DNA from 2 places in the Microbacterium lushaniae genome. Region 1 is predicted to be linked to the other one. Evidence: predicted binding sites of a transcription regulator. Region 1 holds the regulator's gene; the other holds the start of a gene.
What was found. Region 1 encodes LexA, which represses DNA repair genes until DNA is damaged. Its sites were predicted from a motif close to TCGAACANNTGTTCGA; they were not measured.
Positions count from the first base shown of each region.

Region 2: the regulator LexA is predicted to act here: its motif matches at 5,827-5,842, upstream of F6J85_RS13225 (HNH endonuclease signature motif containing protein).

Region 1 covers NZ_CP044232.1:1,284,771-1,296,752, forward strand. The annotation lists gene hflX (GTPase HflX) at 1-1,540, shown strand, start outside; gene F6J85_RS05940 (dipeptidyl-peptidase 5) at 1,639-3,555, opposite strand; gene lexA (transcriptional repressor LexA) at 3,625-4,305, opposite strand; gene F6J85_RS05950 (LysM peptidoglycan-binding domain-containing protein) at 4,559-4,909, shown strand; gene F6J85_RS05955 (histidinol-phosphate transaminase) at 4,938-6,023, shown strand; gene hisB (imidazoleglycerol-phosphate dehydratase HisB) at 6,020-6,634, shown strand; gene hisH (imidazole glycerol phosphate synthase subunit HisH) at 6,631-7,281, shown strand; gene priA (bifunctional 1-(5-phosphoribosyl)-5-((5-phosphoribosylamino)methylideneamino)imidazole-4-carboxamide isomerase/phosphoribosylanthranilate isomerase PriA) at 7,328-8,074, shown strand; gene F6J85_RS05975 (SseB family protein) at 8,058-8,828, shown strand; gene F6J85_RS05980 (DUF1844 domain-containing protein) at 8,859-9,263, opposite strand; gene infC (translation initiation factor IF-3) at 9,503-10,138, shown strand; gene rpmI (50S ribosomal protein L35) at 10,187-10,381, shown strand; gene rplT (50S ribosomal protein L20) at 10,411-10,794, shown strand; gene F6J85_RS06000 (TrmH family RNA methyltransferase) at 10,900-11,733, shown strand; gene F6J85_RS06005 (amino acid ABC transporter ATP-binding protein) at 11,786-11,982, shown strand, end outside.
Region 2 covers NZ_CP044232.1:2,748,098-2,760,079, forward strand. The annotation lists gene F6J85_RS13190 (glycosyltransferase family 2 protein) at 1-631, shown strand, start outside; gene F6J85_RS13195 (zinc-dependent alcohol dehydrogenase) at 609-1,781, opposite strand; gene F6J85_RS13200 (LLM class flavin-dependent oxidoreductase) at 1,963-3,015, shown strand; gene F6J85_RS13205 (type II CAAX endopeptidase family protein) at 3,012-3,872, opposite strand; gene F6J85_RS13210 (hypothetical protein) at 4,065-4,499, shown strand; gene F6J85_RS13215 (helix-turn-helix transcriptional regulator) at 4,499-4,723, shown strand; gene F6J85_RS13220 (NAD(P)-dependent alcohol dehydrogenase) at 4,720-5,736, shown strand; gene F6J85_RS13225 (HNH endonuclease signature motif containing protein) at 5,853-7,136, shown strand; gene F6J85_RS13230 (ABC transporter ATP-binding protein) at 7,309-8,142, shown strand; gene F6J85_RS13235 (ABC transporter ATP-binding protein) at 8,139-8,903, shown strand; gene F6J85_RS13240 (branched-chain amino acid ABC transporter permease) at 8,896-9,777, shown strand; gene F6J85_RS13245 (branched-chain amino acid ABC transporter permease) at 9,774-10,877, shown strand; gene F6J85_RS13250 (ABC transporter substrate-binding protein) at 10,877-11,982, shown strand, end outside.

The DNA.
Region 1 (11,982 bases):
GACGGACACCACCACACCCCGCAACGGGCAGGACGCGCCCGTCGCCGGCACGCACGCGGCGGACACGGATCCCGTGGAGCGGGTGCTCGCGCACGCCGACGCGCGCTCGGGGGTCCGCGTGTTCGGAGCCGCTCAGGCGCTGCAGGACGAGACCACCGTCGCCTACGGCGACACCGACGGCGAGCAGTGGGACCGCGAGGAGCGCGCAGCGCTGCGACGCGTGGGCGGGCTCTCCACCGAGCTCGAAGACGTCACCGAGGTCGAGTACCGCCAGCTGCGCCTGGAGAACGTCGTGCTCGTGGGCGTGCACCCCCAGGGGTCGCAGGAGGACGCCGAGAACTCCCTGCGCGAACTGGCGGCCCTGGCCGAGACCGCCGGCGCCGTGGTGCTGGACGGCGTGCTGCAGCGGCGGCCGCATCCCGACCCGGCCACGTACGTCGGGCGGGGCAAGGCGCAGGAGCTGCGTGACATCGTCGTGGCCGTCGGTGCCGACACCGTGATCGCCGACACCGAGCTCGCGCCCAGCCAGCGGCGCGCCCTCGAGGACGTCGTGAAGGTCAAGGTCATCGACCGCACGACGGTGATCCTCGACATCTTCAGCCAGCACGCCAAGAGCCGCGAGGGCAAGGCGCAGGTCGAGCTCGCGCAGCTGGAATACCTCTTGCCGCGGCTGCGCGGGTGGGGTGACTCCATGAGCCGCCAGGCCGGTGGCCAGGTCGGCGCCGGCGGTGCCGGGATGGGTTCGCGCGGTCCCGGTGAGACGAAGATCGAGCTGGACCGCCGCCGCATCCGCACGCGCATGGCGCTGCTGCGCCGCCAGATCCGCGACTTCGCGCCCGCGCGCGAGGCCAAGCGCGCCGAGCGCAAACGCAACGTCATCCCCGCCGTCGCGATCGCCGGCTACACCAACGCCGGCAAGTCGAGTCTCCTCAACCGCCTCACCCGCGCGGGTGTGCTGGTGGAGAACGCCCTGTTCGCGACGCTGGATGCCACGGTGCGCCGGTCGCAGACCGCCGACGGCCGTGTCTACACGCTCACCGACACGGTCGGCTTCGTCCGCAACCTGCCCCACCAGCTGGTCGAGGCGTTCCGTTCGACGCTGGAGGAGGTCGGCGACGCCGACGTCATCGTCCACGTCGTGGACGGATCCCACCCCGACCCGGCGGCGCAGCTGGCGACCGTGCGCGATGTCATGGGCGATGTCGGTGCCCGCTCGACGCGCGAGATCGTCGTGTTCAACAAGGCCGACCTGCTCGATCCCGACACGCGGCTGGTGTTGCGCGGGCTGCAGCCGGACGCGCTGTTCGTCTCCTCCCGGACGGGCGAGGGCATCGGGGAGCTTCGCGCCGCGATCGAGGACGCCCTGCCGCTGCCGGCGGTGGAGGTGCGCGCGGTCGTCCCGTACGACCGCGGCGATCTGATCTCCGCGGCGCACGACTCCGGCCTCATCCTGGCCCAGGAGCACCGCGCCGAGGGCACGTTCCTGCACGCGCACGTGGGCGAGCGCCTCGCCGCAGAGCTGGCACCCTTCGCCTCCTGACCCGTGCCCCGCACGGCGAAAGTGCATCGCCTCGGCGAGAGTGCACGGGATCCGGTGCGGATTCGCCGAGGTGATGCACTCTCGGCGAACCGGCCGGGTCAGGACAGGGGGAGCGGCGGCACGCCCGGCGTGGCGAACCCGAACACCTGCCCGAGGAAGGCCAGCTCGCTCTCGAGGGCGTGCACGATCGTCTCGGCACGGCGGAAGCCGTGCCCCTCACCCTCGTACACCACGTAGGCGTGCGGGATGCCGCGGGCCACGAGCGCGTCGCGGATCGCCTCGGCCTGCGCCGGGGGGACCACCGCGTCCTCCGCGCCCTGCAGGATCAGCAGCGGCACGGTGAATCCCTCCGGGCGGCTCAGCGGCGACCGCTCGCGGTAGACCTCCTCCGCCTCCGGCAGCGGGCCGATGAGCCCGTCGAGGTAGCGGGCTTCGAAGTCGTGCGAGTCCTCGGCGAGGGTGCGGGCGTCACCCACGGCGTAACGGGCGACGCCGGCCGAGAAGACATCCGTCCCCACGAGCGCCGCCAGCACCGTCCACCCGCCCGCCGACCCGCCGTCGATCGCGAGTCGTGCACCGTCGGCCTCGCCCCGCGCCACGAGCGCGCTCGCGGCGGCGGCGACGTCCTCGACGTCGACGACCCCCCACTGGCCGCGCAGCCGCTCGCGGTACGCGCGACCGTAGCCGGTGGAACCGCCGTAGTTCACATCGAGCACCCCGATGCCGCGACTGGTGAAGTACGCCGTCTTGGCGGATGCGGCAGGTCCGACGTGGGCGGTGGGTCCGCCGTGCACGAGAACGAGATAGGGCGGGCGTTCCCCTGGCATGCCGGTGTGCTCGGGGTTGGTGGGCGGGTAGGCGAAGGCGTGCACGGGGCCGCGCGGGCCATCGGTGGTCACCGCCCGCGGGCGCGGCATCCACTCCTCCGGCAGCACGGCGGCACCGCCGGTGACGAGCGCGGCGGGCGCGTCGGTGTCGAGGTCGACCAGCCACAGTCCGCTCTGCTGCACCGTCCCCGAGCCGGAGACGAGCACGCGGCGCCCGCGGGCGTCTTCCACGAGGGCGCCGGAGGTCACGGGGACCGGGAGCGTCCGCACGCCGCCCCCGACGACGGCGACGATCTCGTCGGCGCCGTGCGTGCGCACCGCGACGAATCCGCCGTCCACGGGTGCGAACCAGCGCGATCCCAGGACCCACAGGCCGCCGCCGGTGTCGGCGTCGGCGGGGGCGAGCGGATGCGGCGTGCCATCCAGGCGCGTGCGCCACACGTTCCACCGCCCGGTGCGGTCATCGAGGTAGGTGAGCTCGTCATCGGCCGTCCACTCGGGCTGCAGGGGAGCCGAGCCGTCGCCGCCGGCGATGACCGTCCAGGTCCGGACGACGCCGTCTTCGAGGGCGCCGACCCGCAGCTGCGTGCGATCCCACGGCATGTCCGGGTGGTTCCACGCGATCCAGGCCAGCCGCGTGCCGTCGGGGGACAGCGCCGGCTGCGCGACGAAGTCGCTGCCGGCCACGAGGCTGCGCACGGCGGCGTCATCTGCGGCGCCGGAGCCGTCGAGGGGGATCGCCACGATGTCGCGCCGCGGCGTGCGGGCGTCGCGGTCGCTCTCGCGCACGGCGAGCAGGATGCCGGCCTGCATCCGCAGCCCGCCGTAGCGCACCCCCTCGCGCGGCGGCGTCAGCGCCCGCGGCTCGCCCCCCGGTGGCAGCATCCGGACGCGGCCGTCGGCCTTCTCGACGTAGACGAGCTCGCCGTCGTCGGTGACCTCCCACGCTCCGCCGCCGTACTCGTGCACGCGCGAGCGGGCGCTGCCGGGGGCGGGGAGGACGTCGGCCACGGCGCCGTCCGCCGTGCGGCGCCGCACGGTCGTCCGGCCGCCCTCCTCCGGCACCGTCTGGCCCCACCAGATCTCGTCGCCGACGAAACGGGCCCCGTCGATGCGGGGCGAGGCCGTCGCGACGGCCTGGGCGGACAGGGGAGACGGCCAGGATCCGAAGGGCAGGGGAGTCGGCATCCCGTCAGCCTAGGCGCCGCGTCGCGCCCGCCCACGGAGTCGCCGTGCCGAGCGCCCGGTGCGTGCCGGTCAGACGGCGCGCAGCACCGCCACGACGCGGCCGAGGACGACGGCGTCGTCGCCGAGGATCGGCTCGAAGGCGGAGTTGCGCGGCAGCAGCCACGTGTGGCCGTCGCGACGGCGGAACGTCTTCACCGTCGCCTCCCCGTCCAGCATCGCCGCGACGATCTCACCGTTCTCCGCCGTCGCCTGCGACCGGATGACCACCCAGTCGCCGTCGCAGATGGCCGCGTCGATCATCGATTCGCCGGAGACCTTGAGCATGAACAGGTCGCCCTTGCCCACGAGCTGGCGGGGGAGGGGGAAGATCTCCTCCACCTGCTGATCCGCGGTGATGGGAACGCCCGCCGCGATGCGTCCCACCAGCGGCACCAAGGCGGCGTCGCCGAGGGCGGGGGCGGTGTCGGCGGGGTTCTCCGCGGCGGTGCCGGGCAGGTCGATGAGCACTTCCATCGCGCGCGTCTTGCCCGGGTCGCGGCGCAGATAGCCGCTGAGTTCGAGCTGGTTGAGCTGGTGGGTGACGCTGGAGAGCGACTTCAGGCCCACGGCGTCACCGATCTCCCGCATGCTCGGCGGATAGCCGTGCCGCGCGATCGAGCGCTGGATGACCTCGAGGATCGCCAGCTGCTTGTCGCTGAGGCTCTTTCGCCGGCGTGTCTGCGGCTTGTCGCGAGCGGTCGCGTCGGTCATTCTCGTGCTCCCTCCCGTGCCCGCCATGGCACCGGTCTTCGAATGTCGGAGGTCCGTGATGGTCTTCCGTTGTCGAAACCGTATCCGGTATCGCGCTGCAGATCCCGCTACACCACGCGTGTCGCGTTCGATCCGTATCGATAACAGAAACGATTGACAGACGAACAGTATCGAAGATAGATTCGGAATACAGGTTCGCATCCGGCCCTCCCGGCCGAGGATCGGATGCGAACCTTCCGCCAGAGGAGGAGCCATGGCCACCATCGCGAGCGTCGCCCCCACCACCCGTCTGCGTCTGACGGCGCGCGGCCGCCGGCTGCTGGCGGGTCTGGCCGCACTCCCCGCCGCGGTCGCCATCGCTGTGGCGGTGCTCGGCGGCGGGAGCGCCCTGGCGTCCGCCGAGGGCGGCGCGACGGCCGGTACCTTCACCGAGATCACGGTCATGTCGGGGGAGTCCCTGTGGTCCATCGCGCAGGACCTCGCCCCTCACGCCGACCCGCGGGACGTCGTCGAGGAGATCACGCGACTGAACGTGCTGGAGTCCTCCAGCGTCTCGGCCGGTCAGCGCCTGGCGATTCCGCTGGAGTACGCGCCGCAGTCATAGGTCAGCGCCTCGCCGTAGCATGGGAGGAATGACGACCCGGTTGGACGACCTCCCGCTCCGCGACGATCTGCGCGGTCTCGTGCCGTACGGCGCACCGCAGGCGCCGCTGCCCATCGCTCTGAACGTCAACGAGAACACGCACCCGGTGCCCCAGGAGGTCGCCGACGACATCCTCGACTCGGTTGCCCGCGCGCTGCGCGAGATCAACAGATACCCCGACCGCGAGTTCACCGCCCTGCGGGAGGCATTCGCCGATTACCTGGGGCACGGTCTCACAGCCGAGCAGATCTGGGCGGGCAACGGGTCCAACGAGGTGCTGCAGCACCTCCTGCAGGCCTTCGCCGGGCCCGGCCGGACCGCCTTCGGCTTCGCGCCCACCTATTCGATGTACCCCCTCCTCACGCGCGGCACCGGCGCGCAGTGGATCGCCGGTGAGCGCGCCCACGACTTCACCGTGTCGCCCGAGTCGGCTGCGGCGCAGGTCGCGCAGGTGCAGCCGGATGTGGTCTTCCTGTGCGCACCGAACAACCCCACCGGTACCCCCATGGGCCTGGACGTCGTCGAGGCCGTGTACGACGCCACGGACGGCATCGTCATCGTGGACGAGGCCTACCAGGAGTTCGCACCCCGCGACGAGCGCTCGGCGCTGACCCTCCTCCCCGGGCGGGAGCGCCTCGCCGTGTCCCGCACCATGAGCAAGGCGTTCGCCTTCGCCGGGGCCCGCGTCGGGTACCTCGCCGCCGACCCCGCGCTCGTCGACGCGCTGCGCCTTGTCCGCCTGCCCTACCACCTGAGCGGTCTCACGCAGGCGGCCGCCCTGGCGGCGCTCGCGCACGCGCCGGTGATGCTCGGGATGGTGGATGAGATCGTCGCGCAGCGCGACCGCATGTCGGCGACCCTCTCGGCCCTGGGGTACACGCCCTACGACTCGGCGACCAACTTCGTCCTGTTCGGCGGCGTGGACGACCCCGCCCGGACGTGGCGGGAACTGTACGACCGCGGCATCCTCATCCGCGACGTCGGCATCCCGCATCACCTGCGTGTCACCGCCGGCACCGCGGAGGAGACCACCGCGTTCCTCGACGCGCTCGCCTCGGTAGGATCGAAGGTATGACCGCATCAGGCGCGCCGCGCACGGCGACTCTGCGACGCGCGACGAGCGAGTCCACCGTCGAGCTGGAACTCGATCTGGATGGCACGGGGACGAGCTCCATCTCCACGAGCGTGCCGTTCTACGATCACCTGCTCACGGCGTTCGCGAAGCACTCGCTGACCGATCTCACCGTGCGGGCCACCGGTGACACCCACATCGACGCCCACCACACCGTGGAGGACGTCGCGATCGTGCTCGGCGACGCCATCCGTCAGGCCCTCGGCGACAAGGCCGGCATCACGCGGTTCGGCGACGCCCTCGTGCCGTTGGACGAGGCGCTCGTGCAGGCCGTCGTGGACATCAGCGGCCGTCCCTACCTCGTCCACACGGGCGAGCCGGCCGGCTTCGAGTACCACCTCATCGGCGGCCACTTCACCGGCTCCCTCGTGCGGCACACCTTCGAGGCGCTGGCCTTCCACGCCGGCCTCACGGTGCACGTGCGGGTGCTCGAGGGTCGCGACGCCCACCACATCGCCGAAGCGGAGTACAAGGCGTTCGCGCGCGCGTTCCGCCAGGCCAAGGCGCTGGACCCGCTCGTGGAAGGCATCCCCAGCACCAAGGGCGCACTGTGACCGACCGGCCGGTCGTCGCTGTCCTGGACTACGGCTCGGGCAACGTCCACTCCGCCGTGAAGGCGCTGGCCGCGGCCGGCGCCGACGCACGCCTGACCAGCGACCGCGGCCTCATCCGCGACGCCGATGGACTGGTCGTTCCCGGGGTGGGCGCATTCCGGGCGGTGATGGAAGCGCTGCGCGAGAGCCGCGGCGACGAGGTCATCGAACGCCGTCTGGCCGGCGGTCGTCCCGTGCTGGGGATCTGCGTCGGCATGCAGGTGCTGTTCGGGCGCGGCGTGGAGCGCGGGGTCGACACCGAGGGGCTCGGGGAGTGGCCCGGTGTCGTGACCGAGCTGGACGCTCCCGTGCTGCCGCACATGGGCTGGAACACCGTCGAGGCGGGCGAAGGCTCGCGCCTGTTCGCCGGAATCGAGTCGGAGCGGTTCTACTTCGTGCACTCCTTCGCGGCGCAGCAATGGCACCTCGAGGTCATGCCGCCCTTCCCCGCGCCCACTCTCACGTGGTGCGCCTACGGCACGCCGTTCCTGGCCGCGGTGGAGAACGGCCCGCTTTCGGCGACCCAGTTCCACCCGGAGAAATCCGGCGAGGCCGGCATCAAGCTGTTGTCCAATTGGATCGGCGGCCTGCGCAGGGATACTCTCTGAGCTTGTGCCCCGCGCCGGTGCCCGCCGTCCGATCGCACGAGGAGCCATGAACGATTTCGCCTCCAGCCCTGAGCTGATCCTGCTGCCCGCCGTCGATATCGCCTCGGGGAAGGCCGTGCGCCTGACCCAGGGGGAGGCCGGCACTGAAACGAGCTACGGCGACCCGGTCGACGCGGCCGCCGAGTGGGCGCGACAGGGTGCGAAGTGGATCCACCTCGTGGATCTGGACGCAGCCTTCGGGCGCGGAAGCAACGGTGCCGTGCTGCGCAAGGTCATCAAGCAGGTCCGGGGCGTCCAGGTGGAGCTGTCCGGCGGCATCCGTGACGACCGGTCGCTGGAAGCGGCGCTGGACAGCGGCGCCGCCCGCATCAATCTGGGCACGGCCGCGCTGGAGAACCCGGAGTGGGCCGCCGACGTGATCAGCCGCTACGGCGACGCCATCGCCGTCGGCCTGGATGTGCGCGGCACGACCCTCGCCGCCCGCGGCTGGACCCGCGACGGCGGCGATCTGTGGACCGTCCTGGACCGGCTGGAAGAGGCCGGGTGCTCCCGCTACGTCGTGACGGATGTCACCAAGGACGGCACACTGCGCGGCCCCAACCTGGAGCTCCTGCGGGAGATGACCTCGCGCACCCCGAAGCCCATCGTCGCCTCCGGCGGGGTGTCGAGCCTGGACGACATCCTCGCGCTGCGCGAGCTCGTGCACCTCGGCGTCGAGGGTGCGATCGTGGGCAAGGCACTGTACGCCGGCGCGTTCACGCTGGCTGAGGCGCTGGATGTCGCCGGAGGCTGATCCGGGAGCCGATTCGGCGGGCGTCCCGTGGGAGGGCCGCCGGTTCGAGTCGAACCCGCACGCCGGTGATGACGGATCGGCCGATCCGGCGCTCCTGGCGGCGCTGACCGCCTTCCGCGCGGGGGAGGGCGACGCCGTCGCCGTCGTCGAGGCCTACCGCACCGCACGGCTGCTCATCCCGCTCATCGCCGAGAAGGGCGACTCGGGGGTCGGCGCGCACGGTCTCGAGGTGGACAAGACGCAGGAGCTGTCGATCGTGACGGTCGCCGCCCCGGACGGGCGCAAGGTGCTCCCCGTCTTCACGTCGGTCGCCGCGATGGGCCGGTGGGATGCCACGGCCCGGCCGGTGCCCGCCGAGGGTGTGCGCACCGCGCTTGCCGCCGCAGCCGATGACACCGACCTCATCGTGATCGATCCGGGCTCGGAGACGGAGTTCGTCCTGCGCCGCCCGGCGGTGTGGGCGATCGGCCAGGGCATCGCGTGGGAGCCCGCGCACGTTTCGGCCGAGGTGTTCACGGGGCTGCAGGAGTCCATCTCCGGCGAACTGGCCGTGCTCGACCTCGCCGTCGAGCCGGGCGACCCCGCGGCCCGGCTGCGGGGTCCGGAACTCGTCGTGCACCTGCAGCTCATGCACGGGCTCGCCCAGGAGGAGCTGGACGTCGTGCTCGCGCGCGTCGCCCGCCGGTGGGCGGGCGATGACCGCATCGCGGTGCTCGTGGACTCCCTCACGGTGAAGCTCCACCGCTCCCCGTAACCCCCTCGGGAGTCACGGGGGCAGGTCGGGCTACGTGACGGGCCCCGTCCACTTCTCGCCCGGCCCCTTGCCGATCGGGTCGGGGAGGGGGGAGGCCTCGCGGAAGGCCAGCTGCACCGAGCGCAGGCCGTCGCGCAGCGAGCGGGCGTGCATGTCGCTGATCTCGGGGGCGCCGGCGGTGATGAGGCCCGCGAGGGCGTTGATGATCTTGCGCGCCTCGTCCAGGTCGGTCTGGTTCTCGGGGTCGTCGGCGAGTCCGACCTTCACCGCGGCGGCGCTGAGCAGGTGCACGGCGGTGGTCGTGATGACCTCCACGGCCGGGACGTCGGCGATGTCGCGGGTGGCGGATGCGGCGGCACGCTCCTGCTCCTCCCAGCGGGCGAGACGCTCGGCCTCTGGGTCGGGGGTGGGCTCGCTACCGGGGATCGTGTGCACAGCGTTCTCTCTGTTAGACTATGGCGGGCTCCGGAGCGTTCTGCTTCGGACGAAAGAGGATTCCATCCCACCCGTTCGCCGCTCCAGGCTACCGGGTCCACGCACTCCGCCCCGTCCTCGGGGCTGTTCGGGTGCGAGAAGCCGGCGCTGATGGCGTCGTGCCGGGTGGCGTGCGTTTCCTCTTCGCTCACGTCGCACCCGCGCTGTGAAGGCCGACAGTCGCAGAAGAGGAGTTCCGCATCAGCGATCCCCGCACCAACGACCGCATCCGCGTCCCCGAGGTCCGCCTCGTCGGACCCGCGGGTGAGCAGGTCGGCGTCGTCCGCATCGAGGTGGCGTTGCGCCTGGCCCAGGAGGCCGACCTCGATCTCGTAGAGGTGGCCCCCAACTCGAAGCCGCCCGTGGTCAAGATCATGGACTACGGCAAGTTCAAGTACGAGGCTGCGCAGAAGGCCAAGGAAGCGCGTCGCAACCAGGCGAACACCGTCCTCAAGGAGGTCCGGTTCCGTCTGAAGATCGAAGCGCACGACTACATCACCAAGCTCAAGCGCGCCGAAGGCTTCCTGCAGGCCGGCGACAAGGTCAAGGCCATGATCCTGTTCCGCGGTCGTGAGCAGTCGCGCCCAGAGCAGGGTGTGCGCCTGCTGCGCAAGTTCGCCGAGGACGTCGCCGAGTTCGGCACGGTCGAGTCGAACCCCACGATCGACGGGCGCAACATGGTGATGGTGGTCGCACCGCACAAGAACAAGTCCGAGGCGAAGGCCGAGCAGAACGCCCAGCGCGCTGCCAACAAGGAAGCCGCCCGTTCGGCCGCCCGCGGCGACGCGCCGGCCGAGAGCGACACCGACGCGCCCGCCGAGACACCGGCCGAATAAGGCCCCCAGAACTCCCGCCCGAGCGGGAACCACAACGAAGGAAGAGAAATGCCGAAGCAGAAGACCCACTCGGGTGCCAAGAAGCGTTTCAAGGTCACCGGCAGCGGGAAGATCATGAAGCAGCAGGCGAACCTCCGCCACAACTTCGAAGGCAAGCCCACCAAGCGCACCCGCCGCCTGTCGCAGGACCAGGTCCTCGCCAAGGGTGACGCGAAGGTCGCCAAGAAGCTCCTCGGCATCTGAGCGCCGACGCACGTTAGGAAGTAGAAGAAATGGCTAGAGTCAAGCGGGCCGTCAACGCCCACAAGAAGCGTCGCGTCATCCTCGAGCGCGCGTCCGGCTACCGCGGACAGCGTTCGCGCCTGTACCGCAAGGCGAAGGAGCAGGTCACCCACTCGCTCGTCTACGCGTACCGCGACCGTCGCAAGCGCAAGGGCGACTTCCGCCGCCTGTGGATCCAGCGCATCAACGCCGCCGCCCGCGCGAACGGCATGACGTACAACCGGTTCATCCAGGGCCTGGGCCTGGCCGGCGTGCAGGTGGACCGCCGCATGCTCGCCGAGCTGGCCGTGCACGAGCCGGCCGTCTTCGCGTCGCTCGTGGAGACGGCGAAGAACGCGCTGCCCGGCGACGTCAACGCCGCCAAGACCGCGTAACACCGCACCACGTGACAGGGGCGTCCTCCATCGGAGGGCGCCCCTTCCGCGTGTGCGGGCACGGCGCGTGCAGGGACGGCCTGGGGCGGCCCATACACTGAAGGGGTGCTGGAGAATCCGCGGTCACCGCGCGTGCGAGCCGTCGCGAAACTGAGCAAGCGCAGTGCGCGCCAAGAGACGGGACTGTTCCTCCTGGAAGGGCCCCAGGCCGCGCGGGAGGCCCTCGCATACGCCCCGGGCACGGTGCTGGAGCTGTTCGCGACGCCCACCGCGATCGAGCGTCATGTCGATGTCCGGGATGCCGCGCACGCGGCGGGCATCCAGATCCAGTTCACCAGCGAAGACGTCCTCGACGCGATGGCGGACACCGTCACCCCGCAGGGCATCGTCGCCGTCGCGCAGCAGGCGCCCACCGCGATGAAGGACATCTTCGCCGCCCGGCCGCGGCTCATCGCGATCTGCGAGGAGGTGCGCGACCCGGGCAACCTCGGCACGATCATCCGCGCCGCCGATGCCGCCGGCGCCGACGCCGTGGTGCTGACCGGTCGCACGGTGGACCCGTACAACCCGAAGGTGGTGCGCGCGAGCACCGGATCGCTGTTCCACCTCCCGGTGGCGGTGGGGGCCGAGCTCTCCAGCGCCGTCGAGCGCGCCCACGCGGCCGGCATGCGCGTCGTGGCCGCCGACGTCGGCGGCAGCGACTTCCTGGAATCACGCGCCGTGCTGGCCGAACCCACCGCGTGGCTGTTCGGCAACGAGGCCCGCGGGCTGGAGGAGGCCGCTCTGGCCCAGGCCGATCTGGCGCTGCGCCTGCCGATCTACGGTCGCGCGGAGTCGCTGAACCTGGCCACCGCGGCGAGCGTGTGCCTGTACGAGACCGCCTTCGCCCAGCGCGCGGGGGAGGCCCCCGATGGTCGCGGTGCTGTTACAAGTCGGTAAAGGCGCGTGGCATTGGCTGGTTGCCGATGCCACGCACTCCTAGGGTGTAGGCATGGAGACCTCCGACTCCCGCGCCAGCGGTGATCCTCTTGTCGTGCTCACGGACGTCCAGAAGCACTACGGCGACTTCCAAGCACTCAAGGACATCAACCTCACGGTGCACCGTGGCGAAGTGGTCGTCGTCATCGGCCCCTCCGGGTCGGGCAAGTCCACGCTGTGCCGCACCATCAATCGCCTCGAGACGATCTC
Region 2 (11,982 bases), 1.5 Mb from region 1:
CCGGACGCTCATCAACCGCGCGCTGGGCGGGGACTATCCGGGCACCTACGCGGTGCGCCGCTCGGCGCTGGCGGCCACCGGCGGATACGACCCCGACGTGCTCTTCGAGAACCTGGAGATGGAGCGCACCATCCGCGCCGCCGGCGGGCGTGTGCGCGCCCTGCATGACCTGTATGTGGTGCGTCGCCCGCCCTCCACGCGCCATTTCCTCGGTCAGCGCGTGCGGCAGGCATATGACAGCCTCGCCCAGCCCGGGCGGCTGGTCGCCGAGCTCGCGATCCTCCCCGCCCTGCTGCTCGCCGGGCGGCGACCGGCAGCGCTGGTCACCCTCATCGGCGCCGCGATCGTCGTCGGCGAGGTGGGCCGGCGACGCCACGGCGGAGCGCGCATCTTCTCGCCCACGGCGGCGCTGTGGGCACCGGCATGGGTGGTGGAGCGCGGCGTCACCTCGTGGGCGGCCGTCGTGCTGTGCGCGCGCGGCGGTGTGCGCTACGCCGACCAGCGGCTCTCGCGCGCCGCGACCCCGCTTGGCGTCCTCCGCGCGCGCCATGCCGGCGCGGCGTCGTCGCCGACTCCGTCGGCGCAGTCATCCGCGGCGCCGGTGGCGGTCAGGGCTGCAGCACGACCTTGATGCAGCCGTCCGCCTTGCGCTGGAACGTCTCGTAGAGCCGGGGCGCCTCCTCCAGCGGCGCGCGGTGCGTCACCAGTTGCTCGGTGCCCAGCGGATCGGAGGGATCTTCCACCAGCGGCAGCAGATCGTCGATCCAGCGCTTGACGTTGCACTGCCCCATCCGCAGCGTCAGCTGCCTGTCGAACATCGTCTTCATCGGCAGGAGGTCGGCGTCGCCGGCGTAGACGCCGCTGATCGAGACCGTGCCGCCGCGGCGCGCCATGTCGATCGCCGAGTGCAACGCGGCCAGCCGGTCGACTCCCGCGCGCTTCATCAGGGGACGCGCGAGCGCGTCAGGCAACGCGCCTATGGCCTGGTGCGCGAGGTGCACACCGGGGCTGCCGTGGGCTTCCATGCCCACCGCATCGATCACGGCGTCGGCGCCGCGGCCTTCCGTCGCGTCGCGGACGCGCTGGAGGGCGTCGTCGTCGTCCCATGCCTCCACTCCGAACCGCGCCGCCATTTCACGCCGCTCGGGCACCGGATCGATCCCGATCACGCGGTGACCGCGGTGCACGCCGATGCGTGATGCGAACTGACCGACCGGACCCAGGCCGAGCACGACCAGCGTGCCGTTCTCGGGCAGGTTCGCGTACTCCACGCCCTGCCACGCCGTCGGCAGGATGTCGCTGAGGAAGAGGTACCGGTCATCGGGCAGTTCCTTGCCCACGAGCACCGTGTTGTATTCGGCCAGCGGCACCCGGAGCATCCCGGCCTGTCCGCCGGGGACCTGACCGTACAGCTTGGTGTAGCCGAACAGCGCCGCGCCCGACCCGTACTCGGTCACCTGCGTCGTCTCGCACTGGGATTGGAGGCCGGAGCGGCACATGAAGCAGTGCCCGCACGCGATGTTGAAGGGCACGACGACGCGATCACCGGGTGCGAGCGTCGTCACGTCGGAGCCGACTTCCTCCACGACGCCCATCGCCTCGTGCCCGAGGATGTCGCCCGGGTCCAGGAACGGGCCGAACAGTTCGTACAGGTGCAGGTCGGAGCCGCAGATGGCCGTCGATGTGATGCGCACGATCGCGTCCGTGGGCTGTTCGATCCGCGGATCGGGCGCGTCCCGAACCTCGACCTTGCGCTTGCCCTGCCATGTCAGTGCCCTCATGCCGTCTCGCCCCTTCGCTCGCGTCGTCCGCGGTCCGTCCTCGAGCCTGTCGGTGCCGCACGCCCGTCGAGAGGGGATTGACACCCCCGCGGGCCGTCACTACGGGCGACCTCCCGCGAGGCCTGCGAGCGCCGCATGCATTCATGGGAATACGTGTGCCGGTGCGGCGGTTGAGGGAGGCATGCAGCGATTCGGCACCCTCTCCTTCGGCCACTACGGACCCCTCGGCCGAGGTCGGGAGCTGACCGCCGGCGACATGCTCCACCAGGCGGTCGACCTCGCGCAGGGGATGGACGATCTGGGCGTCAACGGCACGTACTTCCGCGTCCATCACTTCGCCCGCCAGCAGTCCTCGCCGATGCCGCTACTGGCGGCCATCGCCGCACGCACACGGAATATCGAGGTCGGCACGGGCGTCATCGACATGCGCTACGAGAATCCCCTCTACCTCGCCGAAGAGGCCGCCGCACTCGATCTGCTCAGCGACGGCCGCCTGGCGCTCGGGGTCAGCCGCGGCTCACCCGAGACCGTCGTGCGCGGCTACGAGGCGTTCGGTTACACCGGCGCGCAGGACCCGCGCGGCGCCGACCTCGCACGCGAGCACTTCGACCTGTTCCTCCGTGCCATCGAGGGCGAAGGCCTCGCGGACGGCGACCCCTCCAGCCCGTTCGGTGGCGCCGTGGGCCGGCAGCGAGTCGAACCGCACTCTCCCGGTTTGCGCTCGCGCGTGTGGTGGGGTGCCGGCAATCGCGACACCGCCGCCTGGGCGGGGCGGATGGGCGTGAACCTGATGTCGTCGACCCTCCTCACCGAGGCGGACGGGCGCGAGTTCGACCTGCTGCAGGCCGATCAGATCGACGGCTTCCGCGCCGCGTGGCGGGAGGCGGGGCACCCCGGAACGCCCCGAGTGTCGGTCAGCCGGTCGATCTTCCCCATCACGACGACCGAAGACGCGCTGTACTTCGGCCGAGCCGGCGAGGGGGGCGGCATCGGCATGATCGACGGGTTCCAGGCGACCTTCGGCAAGACCTACGCCGCCGCGCCGGACGTGCTCGTCGAACAGCTGCAGCAGGACGCCGCGATCGCCGCGGCCGACACCCTCATGCTCACGATCCCCAGCCAGCTCGGTGTCGAGTTCAACCTCCGCGTGGTCGAGTCGTTCGCGAAGCATGTTGCTCCTGCGCTCGGCTGGACGCCGAACTCCGATGGACCCGTTCAGGGCGCTGCGATTTAGGCGTTGCCGGACGCGTTCACGGCCGAGCGGCGCTCAGCGGGTAGCGGGTCCCGGGAGTACCTGAGTCGCCCCTTCGTCACAGCGATGGCGAGGCACGCAAGACCAAGTGCCGCGGGCCAGTTCGATGAGACCGGCGCGCCTTCGAAGGTGCCCGCGGCGAAGAGCGCCCAGTTGACACTGTTGTGACCGAGGATCACGAGAAGTATCGAACCGCGAGACCCGTTGGCGAGCCAGGACAGCACAACGGACAAGCTGACGACGAGAACGAGATACGCGAGAAACTGGCTGGGATCCTGTCGCGCGGTATCCCACTCGCTCGTCAAGAACAGTGGCGCATGCCAGAGACAGTGGATGACTCCAAGAACAAGGGCCGCGATCAAGGGGTGCAGCCGCTGCTGGAGTCTGGGAAGAGCGAAGCCCCTCCAGCCGGGCTCTTCTTGAAGTGGTCCGCCGAGAATGTAGACGAAATAGGTGCTTGCCAAGAGAATCACGGTCGTCATCCCGGCGTCTTCGACGGCGAATGCGAAGCCAGGCACGAGGAGATACCCGAGTCCTGCGGCTATCGGGATGAAGACAAGCGCGAGCATCCACCAGAAAGGCCGACCACGCAGTTGGAAGATGCGGCGTTGGAACCGGCGAAGGCCCTCGCGGCCCTCCGTCGCCCGCACGATTATGAACGCCGCCGCGAATGGACCCGCGAACAACCCGAGCTGGTTGATGCCTGCGACTGCAGCAAACGGCAATTCGAATGGCAGAAGCCCGATACCGCTCCGGGAGAGCCACCACGGGCTCCAGCCGATCCATGAGCCGAGAAAGGCCAGAACAAAGAACGAGACGAGGGGGTGCCGTCTGAGCATTGCGATGTGAGTCTCTTTCAGTAGTCGGGATTCTGGACACAAGGCTCTCCCGACCAGCCGAACGAGAAGTCACCCACACGCACACTATCGGCGGTCTGATCGTCGGGCCCAATGTAAAAAATTCTTGACAGGGAGGTCGCGGCATCCAATACTGAGCGTGTCAAACATTCTTGACACCCGGAGGAGGGTGACGTGGTCTATCAAGAACGCAACACGTGGTCGCAGCTCATCATCACGCTCGTGGCGATGACGGTTTACGTCATCGTGATCCTGCACGCGGCCGGCGGTGGACCGCTCGCCGACGTGCACTGGTGGCCGATCATGCTCTGGACGATCCTCGGCAGCATCGTCGGCTCGATCGTCCTCAGCATCGTGTGGGGCATGATCGCCGGTGTGCGCGACCCCGACGGCGTGGGCGCGGCAGACCTGCGCGACCGCGACATCGCCCGCCTCGGATCCCGTGTCGGTCAAGCCTTCATGGTCATCGCCGGACTGGGCGTGATCGCGCTGTGCGCGCTCGAGGTGTCCTGGTTCTGGATCGCGAACACCATGTTCTTCGGGTTCGCGCTGTCGGCTTTCATCGGCGGCATCGCGCAGGTCGTCGCCTACCGCCGGGGACTGGTCTGATGGTCAAGCCCACGAAGGTGGTCAACGACATCCGAGCCCTGCGCGAAGCCGCGGGACTCACCCAGGCCGAGCTCGCCCGCCGCATCGGCGTGACGCGGCAGACCCTCATCGCCATCGAGCAGGGCAAGTACTCGCCCACTCTGGAGCTGGCCTTCCAGATCGCCCGCGTATTCGGGACCCCCCTGGACGCGGTGTTCCGCTACCCCGAGGAGGAGACCTCATGACCACGCACGCCACAGCCGCGCCCCCCACCATGACCGCGTGGGCACAGCACCGCTACGGCGATGCCGAAGCCGTCGCGCCCGAAGAGGTGCCGGTCCCCTCTCCGGGTCCCGACGACGTGCTGGTGCGCGTCCATGCGACCGCGCTGAACTCCGCCGACGCCCGGGTCATGCGAGGAGACCCGCTGATCCTGCGCCTGGCATTCGGGTTGCGCCGCCCGCGGACCGCGGTGCAGGGCCGCGACATCGCCGGCACGGTCGTCCGGGCAGGCGCCGCCGTCACGACGCTGCAGGTGGGCGACGCGGTGCTGGGCGAGACCACCGGCGGCGGGCTCGCACCCTTCGTCGCAGTCCCCGCCGCGCGGCTCGTCCTCCGCCCCGAGGGCCTGGACGACCTCGTCGCGGCCACGCTGCCGATGGCCGGCGGCACGGCGTGGCAGGCGCTCGCGCTCGCCGGGCTCGAAGGCGACGCTGCCCGCGGGGCGCGCGTGCTGATCGTGGGCGCCGGCGGCGGGGTGGGGCACTTCACCGTTCAGCTGGCGGCGCTCCGCGGAGCCCAAGTCACCGCGCTGGCTGGCCCCCGTGCGCTTCCCGTGGTCACGGCGCTGGGCGCGACGACCGGGCTCGAGCACCGGCGCACCGACCTGTCGCAGCTCACTGCGGCATCCTTCGACGCCGTCGTCGTCATCGCCGGCGATCATCCGCTGCGGCAGCTGCGTCGCCTCGTCGTTCCCGGCGGCACCGTGGTTCTCGTCAGTGGCGGCAGCCGCCCCGTGACCGGCCCGCTGGCGGTGATCCTTCGCGCCATGGTGCTGTCGGTGTTCGGGTCGCGGCGCCTGCGGCCGCTCGCAGCGACGGCGAAGCCGGAGATCACCGCGGAACTGGCACGCCTGGCGGCCGCGGGCGACATCACCCCGCACATCGAGCGCGTGTGGCCGCAGACGCAGGCCCGTGCCGCGCTGGCGCACATCGACGCGGCGCACACGGTGGGCAAGCTGGTCGTGCGCGGCCTCTGAGGGCAGCCCGCCCGGCGTGGAGTTCAACCTGTGCGTGGCCGAATCGTTCGCCAAGTACGTCGTACCTTCGCCGGGGTTGGAAGCCGAATGTCGGAGGTACGTTCTAACCTCTTCCCATGAGCACAGATGCCACCCACTCGGCGGACGACGCCGACGAGGGGCTCGAGGCGCTCTGGGAGGACAACCCCGAGCCGGCCGGCGTGCTGGATCCGCTGGACCTCGTGACCGAGGTGTCGACGATGATGGCGGTGTTCGCGGCGCAGCGGTTCGAACGGGTCGAGGCGATGCATCGAGCAGCGCTCACCGAGGTGACCACTTTCCGCGGCGCCGGCCCGGAGATCATCGAGCGTTCGCTGCGCCTGGAGCTTGCGGCGGCGCTTCAGATGACCGAGCATGCCGCAGACCGGCTCCTGATCACCGCCGAGGGGCTCGTCGCCCGCTACCCCTCGATGCTTGCCTCGCTGCACGGGGCGCGAACGACCGAGCGTCACGCAGAGGTGTTCGTCGAACTCGTCGACACCGTCGAGCCGGCGCTCCGCGAGCAGGTGATTCCTCTCGCGGTCGAGCTGGCCGAGGCGCACCCGCTCGGCGCCTTTCGCCGCCTGCTGCGCAAGCTGGTGGAGATGGTCCGGGCGGCGACGCTCGAGGAACGCCACCGCGACGCGATCGCGCAGCGCCGAGTCGTCATCGAGCCGGCCGCCGACGGCATGGCGTGGCTCCTCGTTCACCTGCCGGCTGTGGAAGCCCACGCCGTCCACGACCGTGTCACCGCCATCGCCAAGGTGCTGGCGGCAGAAGAGGGTGAAACGCGCACTCTCGACCAGCTCCGCGCCGATGCCGTAGCCGATCTGCTCGTCGATGGGGTCGTCCGGGAGTACCCCACCGCCGCCCGTGGGATCCGCGCGACAGTCGCCGTCACCGTCCCGGCGATGGCGCTCCTCAATGACGAACTGGCCGGACAGAGCGAGCCGGCCGTCGTGGAGGGGGTCGGTCCGATCCCGATCGAGCGGGCACGGGAGCTGTGCGGCACGGCCGACAGCTGGATGCGGATCCTCACCCACCCCGAGACCGGGACGGTCCTCTCGGTGGGTCGCAGGAAGTACCGCCCGCCCGCCCCGCTTCGGCGCCTGGTCCGCTGGCGAGCCGATCGATGTATGGGCCCGGGGTGCGCGATGCCTGCCGCCCGATGTCAGATCGACCATCAGGTCGCGTGGGAAGACGGCGGACGAACAGAGCTTTCCAACCTCGCCCCGCTGTGCCAGGGCCATCACACCATCAAGCATCACGGCGGGTGGGTGGTGCGACAGCTCGCCGGCGGCGCGATCGAGTGGATCTCGCCCCTCGGCCGACGCTACGTCGAACAGCCCGAGCGACGGGTCCCGGTCTTCCGCGCCGCGTGAGACCTACCCCGTTCCAGCGCGACCGCCGGAGCCCGGGACGGTATGGGCTGCCCGCTCGGACATCAATAGCGTCGATGTCCCGTATACGCAAATCACTCTGACCCATATCGCAGGGCCGCTCATACGATGGCGACGAGGCACCCCCTCACCCCGCCCGACGACATCAAGGATGATGACCCTGGACAGCGACGCGACCGTGCGCACGCACGAGATGACGACCCTCGCTCCCGCGCTGACGATCAGCGACGTCGGGATCGGATTCCGGGGTGTTCGCGCTCTGGATGACGTGAGCTTCGACATCCCTCGCGGAGGAACCAGCGCGGTCATCGGTCCCAACGGCGCCGGCAAGACCACCCTCTTCAACTGCATCAGCGGCATCTACCGCCACGAGGGCGAGATCGCCCTGGCGGGACGCCCGATGAGGGACATGCCCGCCCAGGCGCGCGCGGTCGCCGGCATCGCCCGCACGTTCCAGACGCCCACCCTTCTGCCCGACCTCAACGTCTTCGAGAACGTGCTGCTCGGAGCGCACGGCGGAATGCGGGCGGGGATGTGGGCGGCCGCCCTGAGGATCGGCCGGGCGAGCCGCGAAGAGCGCGCCGTGCGGCTGGACGCGTGGGAGCTGATGGGCCCGCTCGGCCTCCAGCCGCTGGCCCTGGCCCCCGTGAGCAGCCTGGCCCACGCGGATCGTCGACGCGTCGAGATCGCCCGCGCGCTCCTGTCGCGCCCCCAGCTCCTGCTGCTGGACGAACCGGCCGCCGGCCTCAGCGCCGACGAGGCCGACGAGCTGCTCGGATTCATCGCGGAGTTCGGCGCCCACTCCGACATGACGAGCCTGCTCGTCGAGCACGACGTGGGGCTGGTCATGCGCGTCGCCCGATTCGTCGCGGTCCTCGATGCCGGGCGGCTGCTGGCCTCCGGAGACCCGGCGACCGTGTCGGCCGATCCGCTCGTGATCGCCGCCTACCTGGGTGCCGATGCACCCGCCGACGGGGAGCTGCCATGACCATGCTCATCGCCGAAGACCTGTGCGCCCGTTATGGCGGCGTGCAGGTGCTCCACGGCGTCGACCTGGCGATCGCGGAAGGCGAGATCGTGGCGCTTCTGGGCGCGAACGGCGCGGGCAAGACGACGCTGCTGCGGGCCCTGTCGCGTCAGGTCGCATCCTCCGGCGCGATCACGCTCGCGGGAACCCGCATCGACGGGCTGTCCACCGCACGGGTCGCGCGCCTGGGCCTCGGCCATGTCCCCGAGGGCCGCGGCACGTTCACCGAACTCACCGTCGAGGAGAACCTGCGCCTGGGCGCTCTCGCCCGCCCGCGGAACCTGCGCGCGCGCACGACCTCCGACCTGGAGCTGATCGCCGAGACGTTCCCCGTCCTGCACGAGATGCGGGCCCGCCAGGCCGGCGCGCTCTCGGGCGGCCAGGCGCAGATGCTCGCCGTCGCACGGGCCCTTCTCGCACGCCCTCGGCTGCTCCTGGTGGACGAACCGTCGCTGGGTCTTGCACCGCTGACGACGCTGGAGCTGTTCAACCGCTTCCAGTCGCTGCGCGACGCATGGTCGCTGACCATCCTGCTCGCCGAGCAGAACGCCCGCCTGTCCCTCCGGATCGCCGACCGGGCGATCGTCCTCTCCCGCGGCCGCGTCGCGCTGGAAGGACCGGCCACCGAGCTGCAGGACCACGACGCCCTGCGCGCCGCCTACCTCGGCGACGCGCACTCCCCGGCTGCGACCTCCTCGCCCGAAGGGGCACTCGATGACTGAGTTCTTCCAGATCCTGCTCGACGGCCTCACGACCGGAACGGTGTACGCGGCGCTCGCACTCGCCTTGAGCGTGGTGTTCCAGGGCACCGGGATGCTGAATTTCGCCCAGGGCGAGCTGGCCGTCGTCGCCGCCTTCATCGCGTACACGGTGCTGCTGGGCGGGATCCCGCCGTGGCTGGCGATCCTCATCGCCGTCGCCGCATCCGCGGTGATCGGGGCGCTCCTGCACGTCGTCGTCGTCCGCTGGGTCGACACCCGCAACGAAGGCGTCCTGATGGCGATGGGCGTCGCACTGCTGCTGGGCATCAGCGCCTTGGCGAGCATCATCTGGGGCACCGACCCCCGCAGCTTCCCGAGCCCCTTCGGGTCGGGCATCATCCAGTTCGCCGGCCTGCGGCTGACGTACCAGCAGGCAGGCGGTGCGCTGCTGGTGATCGTGGCGATGGCCCTGACCGCGCTGCTGTTCCAGAAGACGCCCATCGGACTGCGCCTGCGCGCCGTCGCGCAGAACGCACCGTCTGCGGCACTGCTCGGGCTCTCCGCACCGGTGTGGCTGGCCCTGGGCTGGGCGGTCGCCGGTGCCGTCGGGGCCGTGGCCGGAGTGGTGGCCGCACCGACGCTGGGGCTGTCGCCCCAGATGATGAACTTCCCCCTGCTCATGGCGCTGTCCGCCGCGACCCTCGGCGGCCTCACCAGCCGCGTCGGGGCAGTCGTGGGGGGCCTGCTGATCGGAGTGGTCACCGCGTTCGCGGGCCGCTACATCCCGTTCCTGGGCGGCGACCTCAACATCGTCGTCGCCTTCGTCCTGATCGTGATCGTCCTTCTGATCAAACCCGGCGGGCTCTTCGGAAGAGAACGGATGGTGCGCGCGTGACCCCTCCCGTCCCCTACCCGCTCGAGCGGCCGTGGTTCCGCACGCCGCGCGGGCTGGGCACCCTCGCCCTCCTGCTCATCGGCGTGTGCGTCCCGTTCCTGGTGAGCGACTACGACCTCTTCAACGCCACGCGCGTACTCGCGATCGCCCTCGGCGTAGCCGGACTGAACCTCCTCGTGGGCTTCTCCGGACAGATCAGCGTGGGGCACGGCGCGATCCTCGGCATCGGCGGCTACACGACGATGCTCATGATGCTGAACCTCGATGCACCGTGGCCCGTCGCTCTCGCCGGCAGCGTCGCCGTGGGACTGCTCGTCGGAGTCGTCATCGGGATCCCCGCGCTCAAGCTCGGCGGCCTCAACCTCGGCCTGTTCACGATCGCGATCGCCGCCGTCTTCCCGCTGCTGATGAACAGATTCAGCGATTTCACCGGCGGAACCGTCGGGCTGGCGCTGCCCACCTCCCCTTTCACCGCGCAGGCCGGCCTGACGTCCGCTCAGCTGGGCTATCTCTTCGCGCTGGCCTCGCTCGCCGGCACGCTGGGACTGCTGCGCAACATCACGACCGGGCGCTTCGGCCGCGCCTACGCCGCGGTGCGCACGAATCGCATCCTCGCGATGGCCAACGGGGTGCGCGTCCCACAGCTCAAGCTCATCGCGTTCGTGGTCAGCGCCGCCGTGGCCAGTCTGGCCGGCGGCATCCTGGTCCTCGTCCTCACGGTGGCAACCCCCGACAGCTACCTCCTGACGTTCTCGCTGATCCTGCTCATGGCCACCACCGTGGGGGGTAACCGGTCATGGATCGGCGCCATCGTCGGGGCCGCGATCGTGGTGTATCTCCCCGATTTCGCCAGCGACGTCCTGCCCGGCCAAGCTTCCGGCCAGTTCGCTCAGCTCATCTTCGCGGTGCTGCTGGGTGTGTGCCTGATCTTCGCGCCGGGGGGTCTGGCCGGCTGGAGCTCAACGCTCGCGCGGCGGATCGGTGGCCTCACCGTCCGCCGCGCACCCGCCACCGCCGGCGGCGCCCGCTCCGCCCCCGTGCGCACCGAACCGAGACCCGAATCACCACCCGCACTCACACGAAAGGAAGCGAATCGCTGATGAAGATGTCACGACGAACTCGCCCCACCCTCATCGCCGTCACCGCGGCGACCGCCGTCGCGCTGCTGCTCGGGGGGTGCACCGGCCGGCAGGCCGCGACCGAGCCCGACGAGGGAGCAGCCGACGACAGCCCGATCGTCATCGGCGCCAGCTGGCCGCAGAGCGGACCGCTGGCTGCAGCGGCCGCGGGCCTGCACGGCTTCCAGGCGTACATCGAGGCGACGAACGCCGAGGGCGGCATCGACGGCCGGCAGATCGAGCTCGTCACCGCCGACGACGGATACGACCCCGCCCGCCTCGCCGACAACCAGCGCAGCTTCGTCGAGAAGGACGGCGCGATCGCGGTGGTCAACTTCGGCGGCATCGCCGTCCCCGGCCGCCCCTACCTCAACGACAAGAAGGTCGCGCAGATCGCCCTTGCCGGCCAGACCCCCCTCAGCGACGTCGAGAACTTCCCGTACACGCGCGCCTTCTGGCCCGATGTCGCATGGGAGGGCGAGCTCCACGCGCAATGGCTGAAGGAGAACGCCCCCGACGCGGTCGTCGGGTTCATCGGCTTCAACAACGACCTGAGCGAGAGCCACATCGCCGGCCTGGAAGCCGGCGGCGTCACTCCGGCACAGGTGGCGACGGTCCCGCCCGGCACGGCCGACCTCAGCGCGCAGGTCAGCCAGTTCCAGGCGGCGGGGGTGAACACGGTCATCATCAACATCGGCGCTCCGACGATCGGTGCGGTCACGGCGTACATGGACGAGATCGGCTACGAGCCGACGCTCCTGCTCGCCGGCAACATGGCCGACTTCGTCACCGTCGTCGACCCGGCCGGCGCGGAAGCCGTCCGCGACGCGTACGCGTTCCACTGGGGCAAGGATCCGGCCGACCCGAAGAACGAGGAGGACGAGGCCACACAGGCCTTCGTCGCCGCGATGACCGAGCACGGCTATGAGAAGGACATCCGTCAGGCGCTGGCGTTCAACGGGTACGGTCTGGGCGCGGCGCTGGTCGAAGCACTGAAAGCGGCGCCCGAGCTCACAGCCGACGGACTCCTGGAGGCGTGGGACTCGATGGAGGACACCGCCAACCCGTACCTGCAGGACGGCATGAC